3 regions of the Bradyrhizobium sp. UFLA05-153 genome follow, and region 1 is predicted to be linked to each of the others. Evidence: riboswitches for the same ligand, from Rfam matches in the RefSeq annotation. Region 1 holds a riboswitch; each other region holds the start of a gene.

Region 1 (3,273 bases):
CAGAACAGATGCTTGACGCCGGTCTCGTAGGTGCGCGAGGTCGTCAGGTCGAGCGGCTGGGTGGGCGCGAGCAGGAAGATGTTGTTGGCCGAGACATCGGCGCCGGTCGCGTACTGGCTATAGAAGGTCAGGCCGGGTACGGCTTCCCAGGTGTAGCCGATGCGGCCCGTCACCGGCGCCCAGTCCTTCGTGAACGGGAAGCCCGCGTTCTCTAAGCCGAACTTGTCGGTCGAGTTGCGGTCGAGCCCGATATGCTCGACACGCAGGCCGCCGATCAATGCGAAAGTCCGCGTCAGCTTCAGCCGGTCTTCGAACGACAGCGCCTCGTTATCGATACGCGCGATCTGCTGCTTGGTCGTGAGATCACCGTAATAGCCGCGGTTTGGATCGACCAGTGAGACATAATCGTTCGGGAAATTCGCGGCACCGGGCCTGACGAAGTCGAGGTAGCTCGACGACGACGTGGTGACTAGGCGATTGTCGAAACCTGCGATGTTCGCATCCCAGATCAGGTCGGTGATATTGCCGACGAGGCGCTGGCTGTGCGCGACGTAGAAGCGCTCGCGATAGACTTGGTTGTTCGTGGAATCGAACGCCTCAATCTCGTTGTTGAACCACGTGCGCTCTGCGCCGTAGCCATAGGCTTGGCTTTTCAGCGTGAGGTCAGGCGCCAGCTTCAGCTCAAAACCGCCGCGCAGCCAAACCTCTTGCGCCACGTTGCGGTTGTCGAGAACGTTGTAGTTGGTATTGAAGGTGCGGTCGTCGATGGTTACGGCCCCGAGATTCTTGTAAGTCCCGGAGACGATACCCGTCGTGGCGTTGGCTCCAGCGAAGGCAACGGGCACCAGCGGCGCACCCCAATAGGCCTTGGAGCGATCCTCCCTGTACTCGACCGCGCCCCAGATCTTGAGGCTGTCGGAGATGCGGTGGTTGAGCTGGCTCGACACGTCGAGCGTCTTGGTGCCGGTATCGTCGGCAAAGCCGTTGAGCGAGGAGCGGCTGACGTCGAACCGGTAGTCGAGGCTCTGCACGCTGGTGCTGCCGCCGGAGCCGTAATGGGTGCGGAACGAGTTGAGGGAGTCATAGGAGAAATCAGCTTCGTTCCGGACAGGGCCGGTATGCGGCTGCTTGGTCACGAGATTGACCGCGCCGCCGGCAGCACCCTCGCCCGACATGACCGATGCTGGGCCTTTCACGAATTCCACGGCCTCGAGATTGGCCGTATCCATGACGCGCGAGGTCATGTTCTGTGGGCCGATCTTGATGCCGTTGTAGAGGATATTGATCTGGCTGTTGGTGAAGCCGCGCATCGAGAAGGCCGAGGGCTCCGCCGGATTGTCGCCGGCGGTCACGCCGACCGCGCCCTGGGCGACGTCGGAGACGGTCCGGTAGCCCTGCTCGCGGATCGTCTCGGCCGAGATCACCTCGACGGTCGCGGGCACCTCGCGCACGGTCAGCCCCAGGCGCGAGGCGCTTACGGCTACTGCATTGCTGTTGAGCGGCGTCTGGCTTGTGTTTTGTGCGACAGGCTTCGGTGCAGGCGCGGCGGTTGCTGCTCTCTTCGGTGCCGCACGGCGGGTGCCCTGCCCGTCACGGCTGGTTACCGGTTTGCGGTTCTGGTCGCCATGCGGGGCAACCTCGATCGGCGGCAATTGTTCGCGGGTCGCTTGCGCCAAGGCTGTGGGGATATCAACGAAGACAAATGACGTAAGAATGCTGGACGCGAGCAAAAATTCGCGCAGCTTGCCGGCACGGGCGGAAGACATGGTTCGGGCCTCGGTATGACGTCAGTGGCACGTCACAGCGAACCAAGTCTCAACCTTCGGCGCGTTTCTCGCCTCCGGCTAAGCCAAATGTCTGTACTCCCCGACCGACATCTTCGCGTGTGACCACGGCTGACGGCAGGTCTCCTGGCTCGCGGGTCGTGACCTCTTCGCCGCCTTCCCGGGACCGAGAGCCCAGTGGCTAGTGACGAAGGATTCTCCGCTTACAGTTGCGGGGGCAGCCGCGGCATAGGGGAAAAATCCCCGCACCGCGTTCCCTTTTCATCCCCGATGGGGAAACCGTCACGAGCATCTAGGATTAAGTCCGGGACGGAGTCAATGTGAAGAGGTATGGCGTTCTTGTCGCAGCAGTGGAAACATCTTGGAGACGTTGAATGGAAGGAGACACCTTCCTCTGGCTGGTACGGCATGCGGTCGTCGATGGCGTTGCGGGGACGATCCACGCCATGGATGCGCCGGCCGATTTCAGCGACCGGACGCGCCTCGACGCGCTGCGGCGGTGTTTGCCGGAGAGGGCCGCGAGCTATGCGAGCCCGGCACGACGAACCGTCGACACGGCACGCGCACTCGGGCTTGATCCGATCCTCGTGCCCGCCTTCAGCGAGCAGGATTTTGGCGAATGGACCGGACGACGTCACGATGAACTCGCCGCTGCGGGCGGCGACGCCTATGCAAGATTCTGGGCCGACCCGGCGGGCTCAAAGCCCCCTGGCGGCGAAAGCTTTGAAGATCAAATCGCCAGAACCCGCGAAGGCCTCCACCGCATCGAAAGAGGATCAGCAATCCTCATCGTCCATTCCGGCACGATCCGCGCCGCGCTGTGCATCGCGCTCGACCTCGCCCCACAAGCGGCCTTGCGCTTTGCGATTGATCCGCTCTCGCTCACCCGCATCGACCGGCTGGCGAACGGCTGGCGCGTCGTCTCGGTCAACCAGTCGATCGCTTGAGCCCTATTAGGCCGGACGATCCGGAACATTGGCCAGCGCGAACGTTGCCATGCCATTGTGCAGGGCGCAGGCGAGCCGCACCAGCGGCAGCGCGATCGCCGCGCCCGATCCCTCCCCGAGCCTGAGATCAAGGCTAACCAGCGGCTGAACGTTCAGCGCACGAAGCACGAGGCGATGCCCCTGCTCTGCCGACTGATGCGACGGCAGCAGGAACGGCTGACATGACGGATTAAGCCGCGCGGCCGCCAGCGCAGCGACTGAGACGATGAAGCCGTCGATCAAGGTTGGAACGCGCCGCTGCGCGGCCGCGATGATGGCGCCGCAGATCGCCGCAATTTCGAGGCCGCCGACCGTGCGGAGCACTTGCTCCGGCGATGCACTCGCCTTCGTCAGGCCATGCCGCGCAAGCGCAGCGTCGATCACGCGCGCCTTGCGTGCACGCCCTGCCGCATCGACACCGGTGCCGCTGCCCGCGATTTCGTCGGCGCTCACGCCAAGCAGGCTCGCTGCGATCGCCGCCGATGTCGTGGTGTTGCCGATAC
Region 2 (3,273 bases), on a different contig from region 1:
ATTGAACTCCGAATAGCACATATGGGTATGGATCTGCGTTGCATCGGCAACACCAGAGGAGCAGATGCGGAAGCTCTCGACTGCCCAGTCGAGATAAGCCTTCCAGTCGGATCGACGGAGCGGCAAACCTTCGCGTAGCGCTGCCTCATCGATTTGGATCATGGTTGCGCCCGACTTTTCGAGGTCGGCGACCTCGTCACGGATCGCGAGCGCGATCTGACGGCAGGCCTCGCTGCGTGGAATGTCGTCACGGACGAACGACCAAGTCAGGATTGTCACCGGCCCCGTAAGCATGGCCTTCATAGGCTTTCTGGTCAGCGATTGCGCGTAGCTCCACCATTCGACGGTCATCGGCTTCGGCCGGGAGACATCGCCGAATAAGATCGGAGGGCGAACGTAACGGGAGCCATAAGATTGCACCCAGCCGTGCTTAGTGAATACGAACCCGGAGAGCTGCTCAGCGAAATACTGGACCATATCGTTGCGCTCGAACTCGCCGTGTACGAGCACGTCGAGCCCGATGTCTTCCTGCCATCGGACGGCGCGAGCCGTTTCATCCCTCAGGAATTGTTCATATTGCGCGTCTGTTAACTTTCCCTTGGCACGCGCGGCGCGAGCAGTGCGGACTTCGGCCGTCTGCGGGAACGACCCGATCGTGGTCGTGGGGAAGAGCGGCAGGCCGAAACGCTTGCGCTGAACCTCGGCCCGGCTCTCAAAAGCGCTATTGCGGCGGCGCATAACCGCATCAATCGCCGCCGTACGCTGGGCAACGGCCGTGTCATGGATCTTCGGGGAAGCTCGGCGGGCCGTCGCCGCAAAGTCTGATTCGGCAAACGCGGCGGCAACGACCTTTCCGTCGGCCGCGAGCGCTTTCGCCAACGTTGCGAGCTCGCCAATCTTCTGAACCGAGAAGGCAAGCCAGCTCTTTACGTCAGTATCGAGATCGGTCTCTAGCTCAAGGTCGATTGGGACATGCAGGAGTGAGCAGGAAGGCGCCAGCTGCACGCGATCCTTGCCGAACGTCGCAATGACGGGCTTGAACCGCTCCACAAGTGCCGACAGGTCGGAACGCCACACGTTGCGGCCATCGATGATGCCGAGCGAAATCACGAGGTCCGCGCGGGCGCCGAGTTCAATCCGGCTCAATTGTTGGGGAGCGCGGACAAGATCGACGTGCAATCCGGCCACTGGCAGCCCCAGAGCAGTCGCCAGATTGTCGCCAATTGCACCGAAATAAGTGGCAAGCATGATCTTGATGCCGGGCACCTCCTTGGCGAAACGCCGATAGACGCGCTGCAGCGCGCTTCGTGTGGTCTCGTCCAGATCAAGCACCAAGCAGGGGTCGTCAAGCTGGACCCACTCGGCTCCACGTTTCGCCAGTTCTTGGAGGACCTCGACATAGACCGGAACGAGGCTATCGAGCAGCGAAATCGGATCAAACGCCAAGTCGGCGCTCTTGCCGAGCTTAAGGAAGGTGACTGGTCCGATCAGGACAGGGCGCGTTTGATAGCCAAGGGCTCTCGCCTCCTCATATTCCTCGATCGGCTTGCGGGAGGAAAGCCTGAAAGTCTGACCTTTATGGAATTCGGGCACCATGTAGTGGTAATTGGTATCGAACCACTTGGTCATTTCCTGTGCAGCGGCGCCATGGCCATGATGGGCTTGACCGTCGTGCTCCTGGTCTTGCGAGCCCCGTGCCATGGCGAAATAGGTCTTCAGCGAGACCGGACCGCCCTCCCAACCGTACGCTTCAGGAATCGCACCGACCATCACGCTCGTGTCGAGAACCTGGTCATAGAGTGAGAAGTCATTGGATGGGATAACTGTGACGCCAAGCGAATTCTGCCGTGCCCAGTTGGCGACACGAAGACCGGCCGCAGCTTCAAGAAGCTGCCGCTCGCTGATCTTGCCCGCCCAGTAGCTTTCGAGCGCCAGCTTGAGTTCGCGGCGTGGCCCGATACGTGGCATGCCGAGGGTTGCGACAGGAAGTGAGGGAAGAGACATAGCTTTAACCCCATTGTGGTTGGAGCAAAGGCTATGGCGGAAACGCAGGCAGAAGGGCCGCGAAAGCGCCCTGCTGCTCGGCGTACCACCGGACACCCCGCCCGTGGTCGATTATGTTGTCGGGGCAGGTCTCCTGGCTCGCGAGTCATCGCCTGCATCCGGCCTTCCCGAAGCGCCTGCTTCAGTGACACGTGTGGATGCGGCTCGCCGCTTACAGTTGCGGGGGCAGCGCCGGCATTGCTTCAATCCTGAACGGATCGAGGACGCACCGGCTTCCCTCTTAGCTCCAGATCAAAGGAGATCTGGAGAACCTCGACGACTTCGATTATCTGCACCAGAGGCGTAACGTCAACCTCTGCGGATTACCTTTGCTGCGCGGGCCGAGACTGTCTTAACGAAGAAAGCATCGAGCCCTTCGCATCTGTCCGTAGCAATCGTCGTGCAAAGCTCTACGCGGCAGGATCTGCTCGACGATTTCGGGCGTAACACTGTGACGTGCGATTGCACCGTATAGTGGTCCATTAGGCCTTTGGTGTCGACCTCCGCCGCTGCGGATAGCCACATTGATCGAATAGTACGAATCAAAATCGATCTCGACCAACAAGACCTTGAGGGGCGTCGTTGTCGACTCCAACGCGGACGGTTTTCTTGTTCGTCGGCGCCGAATTGCAACATCTGCATCAACGTCCCAGCAAAGTGCAAGGCATTTTGGGCCGGTCAACTACCAATGCTAGGAATTGATCGAATTGACAGATCCGGTCAATTTTACGAGGTCGCCTGAGGAGCACAAAAAGGGTTGTCGCCGCGGATTATGACGGATCCCCGCGATGTGGTCCGCAATTTTCGGCTCCTGTCGCGGATGACTTGCGTGGGCTGGCGAACAAACCGCAAATTGGAGAGTGTCACTATGGATGCAGCCGTATCGTCGGATAGCATCATTCCTCGCGCCGACATCGTCAAACGCGCAGCGCGCATCGGTGCAGAGATCCGAAACGTCAAGCTGTCGGGCGACTTGCCGGACCAGACGATCGCCGCGATCAATGAGCTGCTGCTGGAGCACAAGGTTATCTTCTTCCGCGACCAGGGGCATCTCGACGATGCTGAGCAGGAGCGCTTTGCCCTTCGTTTTGGAAGTCCGGCACCTCATCCAACGCTCGGCGCCATAAAGGGAACGGCGTCGATCATCGAGCTTGATTCTGCCCGCGCCGGTAGCCGGGCCGACTTGTGGCACACCGATGGAACCTTCGTTGATGCCTACCCCAAGATTGC
Region 3 (3,273 bases), on a different contig from region 1:
CAAATCGGGCGTCTCGTCCGGCGAGAACAGCGTCCACTCATCGTCGGCGTCGACGCGCTGCATGAACAGGTCCGGCACCCAGTTGGCGGTGTTCATGTCGTGGGTGCGGCGGCGGTCATCGCCTGTGTTCTTGCGCAGATCGAGGAATTCCTCGATATCGACGTGCCAGGTCTCCAGATAGGCGCAGACCGCGCCCTTGCGCTTGCCGCCCTGGTTGACGGCGATCGCGGTGTCGTTGGCCACCTTCAGGAACGGGATGATGCCCTGGCTTTCGCCGTTGGTGCCCTTGATGTGGGCTCCGAGGCCGCGCACAGGTGTCCAATCGTTGCCGAGGCCGCCGGAGTACTTTGCGAGCAGCGCATTGTCCTTGATCGACTTGAAGATGCCATCGAGGTCGTCCGATACGGTGGTGAGGAAGCAGGACGACAGCTGCGGGCGCACCGTGCCGGAATTGAACAGCGTCGGCGTCGAGGCCATGAAGTCGAACGACGACAAGAGATCGTAGAACTCGATCGCCTTGGCTTCGCGGTCGATCTCTCGAATTGCCAGGCCCATCGCCACGCGCATGAAGAAGGCCTGCGGCAGCTCGATTCGCTTGCCTTGCTGATGCAGGAAATAACGGTCGTAGAGCGTCTGAAGGCCGAGGAACTGGAAGTTCAGGTCTCGCTCAGGCTTCAGCGCCGCAGCGATGCGGCCGAGATCGAAACGGGCGAGTTCGGGATCGAGCAGTTCGGCTGCGATCCCGACCTTCACATAGGCCGGAAAGTATTCGGCATAGCGCGTCGCCATGTCGGCCTGCGAGGCCGACGTCGTAACGCCTTGGACATGCGACAGTACCTCGCCGCGGAGCTTGTCGAGTAGCAGGCGCGCGCTGACATAGGCATAACTGGGCTCCTGCTCGACCAGCGTGCGCGCGGCCATGATCGAGGCCAGCGCCAGCTCGTCCTGGCTGATGCCGTCGTAGAGATTGCGGGTGGTCTCGGCCAGCACGGGGGCTGCGGAGACGCCGTCGAGACCGGCGCAGGCCTCATTGATGATCAGCTCGAGCCGGCGCGTGTCCAGACCGACGCGCGAGCCATCCGGCAGCGTGACGTGAAGGGTCGATGCGGCGACGGGCTCCGGCTGCGCGGCCGCTTCCTCGGCGCGCTGGCGGGACCGTTCCTCGCGGTAGAGCACGTAGGCCCGGGCGACCTTGTGGTGCTCGCTGCGCATCAAGGCGAGTTCGACCTGATCCTGCACGTCCTCGATATGAAAGGTGCGCCCCTCACCTGCGCGGCGCATCAGGGCTGCTACGACTTCGGCCGTCAATTGCTCAACGCTCTCGTGAACGCGGCGCGAAGCAACCGCAGTGCTGCCCTCTACCGCGAGGAAAGCCTTGGTCATCGCGACCGCGATCTTGGCGGAATCGAACGGCGAGACCTTCCCGTTGCGGCGAATGATCTGCATGGCCGGCTCGCTGGAAGCAGCCGCAAGTGACTGTGGACGCAACTGGATGATGGGTGCGGAAGCGGTGTCCGCGTCGTGCAGGTTCAGTGACATCAAAGGGCCCCGTGATGCGCGCGTTGTGTTTGGACGGGGCGATAAGGAAGGACGCTGCCGGAACGCCGGCAGATGCGTTGCCGGACGATGCGTGCAAGCGACCGCCGGGACACCCCGCCCGTGGACGTTCAGATCGTCACGGCAGGTCTCCTGGCTCGCAGGTCGTTGCTTGCTTCCTGTCTTCCCGGCGCAGGCGCACCAGTGACGTTGTCCGGAAGCAGCTCGCTGCTGACAGTTGCGGGGGCAGCGCCGGAATTCCGCACCAAAGGCGCAGTTCACCGGCTTCCCTCTTAGCCACTACATCTTGCGGACGCAGTAGGACCGTGACCCCCATATATGGAGATATTCGAGGCAAGCTGTCAATGATTGATTTCATGGGGCGCACGCGGACGGCCCATCCCCCATCAGTTATCGAGTATTGACGAACTCAAGAACGCTTCTGATCGTCGCCACCATAGTCAATTCGCACAGCCGGCTAATGCTCTCAATCCTTGCTCATAGCGAGAAAGCTTTTTACGCGCGTCGAGGCTTCTCTCGGCGCCGGCTCTCGCAGCTTGCTTCATCCCCTTCAGCAAATTCCGATCGAGCGCAAGCTTTTCAATTCTGTTGGCAAATTCGCAAATCTGTCGCGGCTGGCAAAGAAAGCCGTTTACGCCATCCTGTATAAGCTCACGGTAGTCCACCAATGGCGGAAGCAATAACCGGAACCCCGAGCGCGAGCACCTCTAGCACGACGACCGGTCGACCATCGAGCCGCGAAGGCAGCACCAGCACATCGTATGATCCAATCCATGGACGGACAGACTTCCCCAATCGTCCTTTTCTGCAAAGGGCACGAGGCGTACGCGCACCATGCACTTCCAAGCAGCTTCATCTCTGTCCTACGCCAGTGCTCTTGCGGACGATCGCAAAATCGTACCTGGCACCAAGTGAGGTGGGGCGTTCGGATCTCGGCAATCGGCTCGAGATTGTCCCAGACTTCTGAGGTCGCCCCTATATAGCCTGTGGATCAGGTCGAGATTCCAGTTTTTGAAATTCGATTTCAGTTGCACACGCACGAATGGTTTTGTTGCGTTTGTAGCCGATGGCCCATCTTTGGCCGTTCACCGCGGGCCGCCTAGACATCCCAAATCAAACCAAACGGGGCGTCAACCGAAAAAGGGCCGTCTCGTCATTGTTGCTTTAGCCATGACACCTGCGCCTGCTTCGATGATTGCGTGCAATACTCTGCGATCCGGTCAACTGACCGCGCTAACATTGATCCAAGCGACAGCAACACGTCAGCCATCAATGGATAAACTCAAGCGCACCTGTAAAGAGTTCGACATGCAACATCAGCAGCCGCCCACTAATCCGATTTGCCCTGACGATAGGCACCCAAGGGTTCCACCTAGGAATCTTGGTTGGGAGAGCAGCAAGATAGAAGAACTTCCTGCGGGGACCAAGTTCAACCATGCTAATAGGGATGGAGTGTGGGGCGGCGCGGGGCAAAGCGGGCATTCGGGCAAAGCTATTTGGATGGCCTCAGAGAATGATGTGAACGCTGCACACGGCTATGCTGGTAGTTCTGGGCGGTACTTCATTGTCGAGGCGCAAGAGCCACTCAAATTGGCGGTCATGGACGAGTGGTATGATCAAGTTGAACCTGACGAACTGAGCGCATGGGCTGCGATGGCGCAGAAGCATGGCTTGGACGGAGTGAAAACGGAATATAAGAGCTCCTACGAGGTCGTT

What was found. Region 1 has a riboswitch for cobalamin ahead of Q2941_RS00950 (TonB-dependent receptor). Riboswitches for the same ligand answer to the same signal wherever they lie in the genome.
Region 2: it holds a riboswitch for cobalamin, as region 1 does, so the genes downstream of both, metE (5-methyltetrahydropteroyltriglutamate--homocysteine S-methyltransferase) here and Q2941_RS00950 (TonB-dependent receptor) in region 1, are expected to answer to the same signal.
Region 3: it holds a riboswitch for cobalamin, as region 1 does, so the genes downstream of both, Q2941_RS11410 (ribonucleoside-diphosphate reductase subunit alpha) here and Q2941_RS00950 (TonB-dependent receptor) in region 1, are expected to answer to the same signal.

What each region holds. Positions count from the first base shown of each region.
Region 1 is NZ_JBBIAM010000001.1:200,958-204,230, reverse strand. It holds gene Q2941_RS00950 (TonB-dependent receptor) at 1-1,766, opposite strand, end outside; cobalamin riboswitch at 1,884-2,083, opposite strand; gene Q2941_RS00945 (histidine phosphatase family protein) at 2,159-2,731, shown strand; gene cobT (nicotinate-nucleotide--dimethylbenzimidazole phosphoribosyltransferase) at 2,738-3,273, opposite strand, start outside.
Region 2 is NZ_JBBIAM010000238.1:170-3,442, reverse strand. It holds gene metE (5-methyltetrahydropteroyltriglutamate--homocysteine S-methyltransferase) at 1-2,004, opposite strand, end outside; cobalamin riboswitch at 2,111-2,334, opposite strand; partial or broken gene Q2941_RS50390 (TauD/TfdA dioxygenase family protein) at 2,912-3,273, shown strand, end outside.
Region 3 is NZ_JBBIAM010000014.1:122,686-125,958, forward strand. It holds gene Q2941_RS11410 (ribonucleoside-diphosphate reductase subunit alpha) at 1-1,539, opposite strand, end outside; cobalamin riboswitch at 1,663-1,880, opposite strand; gene Q2941_RS11415 (glycosyltransferase) at 2,209-2,397, opposite strand; gene Q2941_RS11420 (hypothetical protein) at 2,569-3,273, shown strand, end outside.